3 regions of the Brevibacillus sp. NL20B1 genome follow, and region 1 is predicted to be linked to each of the others. Evidence: riboswitches for the same ligand, from Rfam matches in the RefSeq annotation. Region 1 holds a riboswitch; each other region holds the start of a gene.
The links. Region 1 has a riboswitch for S-adenosylmethionine ahead of KDN35_RS03400 (sugar ABC transporter substrate-binding protein). Riboswitches for the same ligand answer to the same signal wherever they lie in the genome.
Positions count from the first base shown of each region.

Region 2: another riboswitch for S-adenosylmethionine. It lies ahead of KDN35_RS00350 (aminotransferase class I/II-fold pyridoxal phosphate-dependent enzyme); the one in region 1 lies ahead of KDN35_RS03400 (sugar ABC transporter substrate-binding protein).
Region 3: another riboswitch for S-adenosylmethionine. It lies ahead of KDN35_RS19005 (homocysteine synthase); the one in region 1 lies ahead of KDN35_RS03400 (sugar ABC transporter substrate-binding protein).

Region 1 is NZ_JAGTPT010000003.1:60,855-64,123, reverse strand. Features, by position in the region: gene KDN35_RS03415 (iron-containing alcohol dehydrogenase) at 1-267, shown strand, start outside; gene KDN35_RS03410 (hypothetical protein) at 308-454, shown strand; gene KDN35_RS03405 (VOC family protein) at 646-1,074, shown strand; SAM riboswitch class I at 1,302-1,420, shown strand; gene KDN35_RS03400 (sugar ABC transporter substrate-binding protein) at 1,529-2,677, shown strand; gene KDN35_RS03395 (sugar ABC transporter ATP-binding protein) at 2,709-3,269, shown strand, end outside.
Region 2 is NZ_JAGTPT010000001.1:53,836-57,104, forward strand. Features, by position in the region: gene KDN35_RS00340 (DUF5665 domain-containing protein) at 1-332, opposite strand, end outside; gene KDN35_RS00345 (pyridoxamine 5'-phosphate oxidase family protein) at 483-941, shown strand; SAM riboswitch class I at 1,031-1,143, shown strand; gene KDN35_RS00350 (aminotransferase class I/II-fold pyridoxal phosphate-dependent enzyme) at 1,240-2,406, shown strand; gene KDN35_RS00355 (trans-sulfuration enzyme family protein) at 2,403-3,269, shown strand, end outside.
Region 3 is NZ_JAGTPT010000038.1:14,023-17,291, forward strand. Features, by position in the region: gene KDN35_RS18990 (DUF3889 domain-containing protein) at 18-341, shown strand; gene KDN35_RS18995 (SCO family protein) at 490-1,104, opposite strand; gene KDN35_RS19000 (rhodanese-like domain-containing protein) at 1,178-1,492, opposite strand; SAM riboswitch class I at 1,768-1,877, shown strand; gene KDN35_RS19005 (homocysteine synthase) at 1,976-3,269, shown strand, end outside.

The DNA.
Region 1 (3,269 bases):
GCCAGGGCGATGGGAGAAAACGTAGACGGGTTGTCGCTTCGCGATGCAGCAATGCAGGCGGTCCACGCCATCGCCAAACTGTCTTGCGACGTGGGCATTCCCGCCAGCATCAGAGATGTTGGCGTGACAGAAGAAGACATTCCGGCCTTGGCAGCAGAAGCAAGCAAAATCGACAGACTGCTGAACAATAATCCACGCTGGCTGACGGCTGCGGACATCGAAACCATTTACCGTGAATCGTTCGCCGGCAAACTGTTTTTGGAATAATTTGTTTCCCGACCTCAGCACCGACTCGGCCTCTCTCGGTATGATGCGCCGTTTGGTGGACGAAGGCAAATACGGCCAGAAAAACGGACACGGTTTTTATCAATGGACAAAGGAATTTTTGCAGAAGAAGAACGACGAGCGGGAAGCAGAACTGATTTATTTGCTGAAAAAAGAGTGGGGGATCTAGCAAAATCTCGCTTGTTTCAAGCCATGCTTCATTTTCCTTCCTGTAAACAACACGATCATTGACACTGGATTCGTTTTCAAATCAGAGAATCGGAAATAATAGAGAGTATGGCTTGCTTTAATACGTGTCAATCTGTGGCCCGTACGGATTTTTGCGGCGGGCAGAATGAAAATCCAAGGAGCTGATTCCTGATGACACTGCGCTTGATCCCCTATCTGATCATGGACGGAAATGCCAAGGAAGCCATTCACTTTTACGAACAAGCACTGGATGCCAAAATCCTGTTTTACCAAACGTTTGGCGAGATGCCGGAAAACCCGGAATTTCCCCTGCCGGAAGAGGCAAAGGACCGCGTGTCGCATGCCATGATAAGGGTCGGCGAGTCGGACCTCATGTTTTCCGATACGTCTCCGGGCCAACCCCATCAGAGCGGCAGTCAAATCACCATCTGTATCTCGACGGACGACAAGGAAAAAGCGACACGAATCTATGAAGCCTTGAAGCAGGACGGTCAGGTGAACATGCCGCTGCAAGAGACGTTCTTTAGCCCGGCCTATGGGATTGTAACGGACAAGTTTGGCGTGACCTTCCAAATCAACACGGAGGGGAAACAACAGTAACGAAAACAGCTCTGCTCGCGTTGATTGCAGCAGAGCCGTTTTCCTTGGCGTTTTACGCCTGCCCAACCTTCGCTGTTCGTCGATTGAAAACTGTCAGCGGAAGATGCTGACAGTTGTGAATTTTTTGGAGAAGCGATCGAAAAACGGGATTGACGGCACATCCCGCTTCGATGTATGATGTCATCAATATTAAAAAGCATAGTGGAAAACTTGGAATTACACATGCCTTCTTATCCAGAGCAGGCTGAGGGACTGGCCCGATGACGCCCGGCAACCGACTGTCAAGAGCATGCTGCTCTTGCGGCACGGTGCTAACTCCTGCAGGAATTATCCTGAGAGATGAGAGGTGAGCGAGCAAACCGCGCCTCTTTTCTCAAGGAAAAGAGGCGTTTGTTTTTTCGGTTTTTCCGTCCATGTCATTATTTTTTACGCACTCATGAGGGGGATGTACCAGATGAAAACGATCAACAAATGGATGTCTGCCAGTCTCGTCGCTGCTCTTTTGCTGACGGGCTGCACCAATGAACAGCCGCCGGCGCCGTCTGCCCAGTCTGCCACGTCACCGTCATCACAGCCGGCGGACGCGCCGCAGCAGCCGGGCGCATCACCGGCGGCGGCAACTCAGGCAGCTATTCCGGCGGCAGTGGACAAACCGTTGAAAATCGCTCTGGTCAGCGAGTTTTCCATCGGAACGTTTTCTGCCCAGTACCTGCAAGGAGTCAAAGAGCAGGTGAGCAAATTCGGCGGCGAGCTGGTCGTCTACAACGCGGACGGCGATTTGGGCAAAATGGCGGCCCACCTGGACACCGCGATCAACCAAAAAGTGGACGGCATCCTGATCAACCACGGCCGTGCGGAAGCGCTGCAGCCGGGGGTGGAGCGGGCGGTCAAGGCGGGGATTCCCGTCGTCGCGTTTGACAACGACCTGGACCAGGTGGAAGGCGTCACTGTAATTGACCAGGACGACTACAGCCTGGCCTGGCAGGGGCTGAAAAATCTGGCCCAATCCATCGACGGGAAAGGCAACATCGTCTACATCTGGGTGGGCGGTTTTGCGCCGATGGAAAAGCGCAACCGCGTCTACGAGATTTTTCTCAAGCGCTACCCCAACATCAAGGAGATCGCCCGCTTCGGTTCGGCCACGCCGAATACGGCGCTGGACACCCAGGCGCAGATGGATGCAATCCTGAAAAAGTTCCCCAACAAAGGCGACATTGCCGCCGTATGGGCGCCGTGGGACGAATTTGCCAAAGGGGCCACACGGGCGATCAAGGCGGCGGGACGGACGGAGATCAAGGTGTTCGGCATCGACCTGTCCGACGAGGACTTGCAGCTCATCCAGGAGCCGAACAGCCCGTGGAAAGCGTCGGCGGCGACTGATCCGGCGGACATCGGACGGGTGCAGAGCCGCTTCCTCTACCAAAAGATCGCCGGCGAACACACGCCCAAGTACTTCTCGCTCGATCCGCATCTGGTCAGCCAGGACAAACTGCCGGACCAACCGGTCAACATGTCCGACCTGACGCAATACGTGAGCGGATGGGGTCGAAGCGACGCCGCCATCTCGCCGTGGATGGCTGCGCTGGAGGCAAAGCACAAGTGACCGAAATGGACAGATCAGGGAGGGATGCGAGATGACGGCCTCTGTTTTGGAAATGAAGGGGATCGTCAAGCAGTACGGCGGGGTGTACGCCCTGCGCGGAGTGGATTTCACCGTGCGCAGCGGGGAGGTGCACGCCATCCTCGGAGCCAACGGAGCGGGCAAAAGCACGCTGATGAAAATTCTCTCCGGCGCAGAGCAGGCGACGGCCGGCAGCATTCTGATCGACGGCCGTGAGCTGGCCGTCAGCGGACCGCGGGATGCCAAGCGGGCCGGTATCCACCTCGTGCAGCAGGAAGTGGACACGGGGCTGATTCCCTCCCTGAGCGTCGCGGAAAACATACTTCTGGACCATACTGTCTCCGCCGGCGCCTGGTGGCATTCGCCGAAGCGTACGGTGGAGCGGGCCCAACAGATACTCAGCCGGTGCGGTTTTTCCCTGCCGCTGAAGGCAAAGGCGGAGGAGCTGACGCTGGCGGAGAAACAGTTGGTGCTGCTGGCCCGGGCTGTGGCCCAGGATGTCCGCTTCGTCATCTTTGACGAACCGACCGCGCCGCTCAGCCTGACGGAAGCGGCGGCGCTGTTTGAGCTGATT
Region 2 (3,269 bases), on a different contig from region 1:
TACTGTCGATAGGCCTGCACGTAATCGATCAATTGGCGGATGTAATCGCCGATAATCGGGACGGACAGGAACTGGCTGAGAAAAGAGCCGAGCAGCACCAGGACGATGGCCGTACCGATCGTCAATCCCAGGCCTCGGGCAAGACCTGCGAGGAAGTTGATCCACAGCAGCTTGCTCGGGGCTGTATAATTTTGAATCACGTCGGCGAGGCGGATATCCTCCAGAAAGAGGGCGATTTTGTCCATCCGTTCGTTCAGTTTGCGCACTTCCTGCAGCTCTGCCAGCAGCTTGTCGATCTTGGCCAGCAAGCGGTCGGTGGGGGATGGGGGCATGCGGCTCTCCTCCTGTCTTGCATTCGTTCCCGTTACGTATCAGTGTAGGAAAAAAACGGGTGAGAAGCAAGGTGTTGGACGGAAAGGTTTGCCTATCGCCAGGCGGGTAGGTACAATAGACGTACATTCCCTTTTCAAGGAGGCATCGGAATGGCTGAAACCGTTTCCCAAACGCTTTCGGAGGAACTGTTCGCGCTTTTGCAGCAGGAGCGTTTTGTCACACTCGGAACGATTGACCACGAGTCCGGCGCTCCGTCGCTCAGTTCCCTTTCCTGGACGTTTGCGCCGACGCCGCAGTTGATCCGTTTCGCCGTAGACAACCGCTCTCGTATTTTGGCCAACATTGCCAAGGAACCGCAGGTCGTGCTGCACTTGATCGGGGCCGGTTCCTCCTATGCCATCAACGGCAGGGCGACGATCAAGACGGAACGGATGGAGAATGTCCCGCTGAAGCTGGCGATGGTGGAAGTGGCCATCGAGGCCGTTCGCGACGTGATGTTCTACGGCTCCCGCATCTCGGTCGAGCCCCAATATGAAAAGACGTACGACAAAAATGCGGCCAGCAAACTGGACAACCAGGTGATGACCGCATTGAAAAACGCAACGTGATCGGGTTACCAGCATAATGAAAAACAGGTTGACAGGTACTGCCGATTTCGGTAGTATAAGGTCAACCAATTGCAAATTGCATAGCAAACTTCTTATCCAGAGAGGCGGAGGGACTGGCCCGATGATGCCCGGCAACCAATCACCTGTACAAGGGGATACTGGTGCTAATTCCTGCAGAGTGTAACGCTCTGAAAGATGAGAAGGATTTGCTTACGTACGCGTAAACAAAGCCTTCTTTTCAGAGAAAAGAGGGCTTTTTTTAATGCCCTCGGTCATTTTGTTGGAGGGAGAGATCCATATGCATCTGGAGACAAAATTGGTGCAGGCGGGCGTCGCCAAAGACGAGCGGACCGGCGCAATCAGCTTTCCCGTTTACAACGCCACCGCGTATCGCCATCCCGCCCTCGGGCAGAGCACGGGGTACGATTACACGCGCACAGCCAACCCGACCCGGACCGTGCTGGAGCAGACGATTGCCGAAGCGGAAGGGGGAGACGCCGGGTTTGCCTGTGCTTCCGGCATGGCCGCGATACATACGGTCATGGGACTGTTCTCCCAGGGAGATCACCTGGTCGTATCGCTCGATCTGTACGGCGGGACGTACCGGTTGTTCGAGCAGGTGCTCTCACGTTACGGACTTCGCTTCAGCTATGTCGACCTGCGTGACGTGAAGAATCTGGAAGAAGCAATCCGCCCGGAGACGCGGGCTGTTTTTGTGGAAACGCCGACCAATCCCCTGATGCAGATCACCGACATCGCGGCGGTGGCAGAGGTGGCCAAGCGAAACGGGCTGTTGACCATTGTGGACAACACGTTCATGACGCCGTACTGTCAGCGGCCGCTGGAGTTGGGGGCTGACCTGGTGCTGCACAGCGCGACCAAATACCTCGGCGGCCACAACGACGTCCTCGCTGGATTGATCGTCACAAAGGGTGAAGAGTTGTCCGAAAAAATCCGGTTTTTGCACAATTCGATCGGAGCGGTGCTGGGGCCGCAGGACTGTTGGCTGCTGCTGCGGGGGATGAAGACGCTGGCTCTGCGAATGGAACGCCATCAGGCAAATGCCTTGGCGATTGTAAAGACATTGCGGGAACACCCTGCCGTGACGGACGTTTATTATCCCGGTTTGCCGGAGCATCCCGGTTATGAGGTGCAGTGCAGGCAGGCCAGCGGGTTCAGCGGGATGGTTTCGTTCCGCCTGCGCTCGGCTGAACAGGTGGCGCCGTTTCTGGAGAGCTTACGGATCATATCGTTTGCGGAAAGCCTGGGCGGCGTGGAGTCGCTGTGCACCTATCCGGCGACGCAGACGCATGCCGACATCCCGCAAGAGATTCGCGAGTACGTGGGTGTGTGCGACCGGCTGCTGCGGCTGTCGGTCGGGATCGAACATCCCGACGACCTGATCGCTGACGTGTGTCAGGCTCTGGATGCAAGTCTCTCACTGACGGGAGGGAGCGTACGATGAAGTTTGCCACCAAACTGCTGCACGGCACCAGTTGTATCGACCCGGTGACAGGGGCGGCCTCGGTGCCCATTTATCAGGCGTCCACCTTTCACCAGGCTGATCTGGACCGGCCCGTCGTTTACGATTACGCCCGTTCGGGCAATCCCACACGGCATGCGTTGGAAGAGGCAATCGCCGTTTTGGAGGGAGGCGAGCGCGGATTCGCCTTTGCTTCCGGTATGGCGGCCATCTCCAGTGTGTTCATGCTGTTCTCCGCCGGAGATCACGTCGTGGTGGCGGAGGACGTATACGGCGGCACCTACCGCTTCTTGACCAATGTTCTGTCCCGCATGGGGATCGCCGTCAGCTTTGTCGATACCACGTCGTTGGAGCAGGTGGAAGCAGCCATCCGTCCCGAGACCAAGGGCATCTACCTGGAAACTCCGTCCAACCCGACGCTGAAAGTGACGGACATCGCCGCTGTCTGCGCGCTGGCGAAACAGCGGGGACTGCTGGTGATCGTGGACAATACGTTTATGACGCCGTACTATCAGCGGCCTCTGGAGCTGGGCGCGGACGTGGTGATCCACAGCGCGACCAAGTTCATCGGCGGCCACAGTGACGTCGTGGCCGGGTTGGCCGTGACCAAGGAGGCGGCATTGGGTGAGCAGCTCTACATGATCCAAAACGGCATGGGAGCGATCCTCGGCGTGCAGGATTCCTGGCTGGTGCTGCGCGGCTTGAAGTCCTTGAAAGCGCGTCTGGACGTCAGCACGCAGACGGCGGAAAAGCTGGCCCACTGGCTTTCCACACACCCGGCGGTCAGCCGCGTCTACTACACCGGATTGCCGGAACACGACGGTCATGACCTGCAAAACCGGCAG
Region 3 (3,269 bases), on a different contig from region 1:
GAGGCAGGTGCGCCCTGATGCGTGACCGATTGCACCGACGGGGCTGGATAGCTGCATGTGCGGCGGTGCTGCTGCTCCTCCACGCCCTGCCGGCCTCTGCGCAGCCTCCCTACGCCAAATGGGGGCGGCTCGCGATCGAACACACGATGAAAACGTACCCGCAAGCGGAAATTGTCGACTACCTGCATGTCGGGCGGACGAGCAAAACGCCTGCTACGTGGGAAGAAACGTTCAAGCTGCTGCTCCGGGAGGGCAGACGCATGTGGGCCGTTATCGTGCGGATCGAGTTTGACAAGCAGACGGAGAAGGTCATCGCCATCCGTTTGGAAGAGACCGGCTGAACAGCCAATGTGACGAAGAGACCCGTGATGTTTGAATGGAACCGTCCATGAAACAGATGAACCCGCCCCGGGACTGAACACGTCAGGTCCGGCTTGGGCGGGTTTTGTCGAATATTGATTTCCGGCAGAAGCACTCCCGAATGGCTGACTAATCAGCCAACAGCTCAATGTCTTTCAACATGCTGTCCATATCCATTTTGGACGCCATCCCGTACACGCGGCGCATGTTGCCGTCCTTGTCGACGAGGAACATGACGGCGGTGTGCGCAAACGAACCGTCTGGCTGTTTCAGCACGGCGATGCCAAAGTCCTTGGTCACTTTTTCCACGGTGGCTTGATCGCCGCGCAGGAAGTACCAGCCGCTCAGATCGGCACCAAACTTGTCGGCGTACTCCTTGAGCACGTCCGGCGTATCCCGCTCCGGGTCAAAGGTGATCGTCACAAACGCCACCTTGTCTTTGAACAGCCCTTTGGCCTTCAGCTGTTCCTGCATCTTGGCCATGTTAAACGTCGTGGCCGGGCAGATATCCGGACAGTGGGTAAAGATGAACTCCACCAGCCGAACCTTGCCGTTGGTTCCGGACAGGGTAAATGTGGACCCGTCGATGTTATCCAGCGCAAAGTCGTTTATCTGCTTCATGACGGGGATCTGACTTTTTTGCCAGTACTGGTAGCCGAATACACCGACGACGAGCATTCCCAGCACGGCGGCCAGCACGGCAAACCAGTAGCGTTGCCAGAACGACACTTTGCCTTCGCTCATATCACGTGCCTCCTCTTCCTGATCGCGCTGTTGCCAAACGGCGATCACGCGCGTTTATCTCTGCACCGATACGTTACGCTTCCGTTTCCCCCGGCCAAGCGAGCATGCCGCCCACCATGTTGGCCGCATCGAAGCCCAATTCCTGCAAATACTGGGTGGCCATGTGACTGCGGGCGCCGCTTCGGCAGACCAGCACGACCGGTGTCTCCTTGTCCAGCTCATCGACGCGATGCGGCAAAAAGCCAAGCGGAATCAGTTTGGCTTGCTTGATGTGGCCCGCATTCCACTCCTCCAACTCGCGCACATCGATAACCTGCACCTTCTCTCCCGCAGCCAGCTTCTCCATCAGCTCCTGCGGCGTGATTTCCTTTACCCCTTGTTCCGCCATATGTACAAGCCTCCTGTATCTTCATAAATATGGATTCCATACCGTCACCCATCATACCATACCGGCGGCTGTTTTCGTATATGACCCTCCCTGCACGGACGTGTGTTCAATAATTCGTCAGAATCAGGAAAAATATAGAAGGAATTTTTTGGGCGGGCACCATCACACGAAACGCAATCACAACAAATCCCCTTTACTTACCCGGAAATTCTTATTGACCAAACCCGGCGGCCCCCCCTATAATACCAAGTAAGCACAATTTGCAAAATCTTTCGATTTCATCAAGAGCGGCGGAGGGACAGGCCCAATGAAGCCCGGCAACCGGCAAGCATCCTGCTTGCATGGTGCCAATTCCTGCAGAATCCCGGATTCTGAGAGATGAAACGGCCGCTTGATTCGGAATGACCGAAGCCTTCTTTCTCTCCGGAAGAAGGCTTCGCTTTTTATCCATTCATTTTCATGCAGGAAAAAGGAGAGATGACCATGTCGGATCAACGTCAGTGGAAGCCGGAAACCATTGCGCTGCACGGTGGACAGTCGCCTGACCCGGTGACGGGCTCGCGCGCGGTGCCGATTTATCAGACGACCTCGTACGTGTTTCGCGATACGGAGCACGCCGCCAACCTGTTCGGGTTGAAAGAGGCGGGCAACATCTACACGCGTATCATGAACCCGACCCAGGACGTGTTTGAACAGCGGGTCGCCCTGCTGGAAGGCGGTGTCGGGGCGCTGGCCACTTCCTCCGGGCAGGCGGCGATTACCTTTGCCATCCTCAACATCGCCCAGGCCGGAGACGAAATCGTCGCCTCCACCAGCCTGTACGGCGGCACCTACAACCTGTTCTACCACACGCTGCCGCGGTTCGGCGTCACCGTTCACTTCGTGGACCAGTCCAATCCGGACAATTTCCGATCCAAAATCAACGAAAAGACAAAAGCGCTGTTCGTCGAAACGATCGGCAACCCGCGCATAGACGTAGCCGACATCGAGGCGATTGCCGCGGTCGCTCACGAATACGGAATTCCGCTGATCGTAGACAACACCTTTGCCACCCCGATCCTCTGCCGTCCGTTTGACCACGGGGCCGATATCGTCGTGCACTCCACCACCAAGTTCATTGGCGGACACGGCACGGCCATCGGCGGCATCATCGTTGACTCCGGCAAGTTCGACTGGAGCAGCGGCAAGTTTCCCGGCCTGACCACGCCCGACCCGAGCTACCACGGCATCGTCTACACGGAAGCGTTCGGCCCGCTGGCGTACATCGTCAAGGCCCGGGTTCAACTGCAGCGGGATATCGGGGCAGCTGTCGCGCCGTTCAACGCCTTTTTGTTCCTGCAGGGGCTGGAAACGCTGCATCTGCGCATGGAGCGGCACAGTGAAAACGCTCTGGCCGTCGCCCGTTATCTGCAGGCACATCCCGCCGTGGAGTGGGTCAGCTATCCGGGATTGGAGAGCGATCCGCACTACCGCCTGGCGCAAAAGTACCTGCCAAAAGGTGCCGGAGCCATCCTCACGTTTGGCGTGCGCGGCGGCGTCGCCGAAGGGAAAAAGCTGATCGAGTCGGTCAAGCTGTTCTCCCATCTGGCCAACGTCGGCGATTCCAAGTCGCTCATCATCCATCCGGCCAGCACCACCCACCAGCAGTTGACGGAAGCGGAACAGCTCGCTGCCGGCGTCACCCCGGGCCTGATTCGCCTCTCCATCGGGACGGAGGCGATCGACGACATCATCGCCGATCTGGAGCAGGCGCTGAAGCAGGCGGTACCCCAGCAGG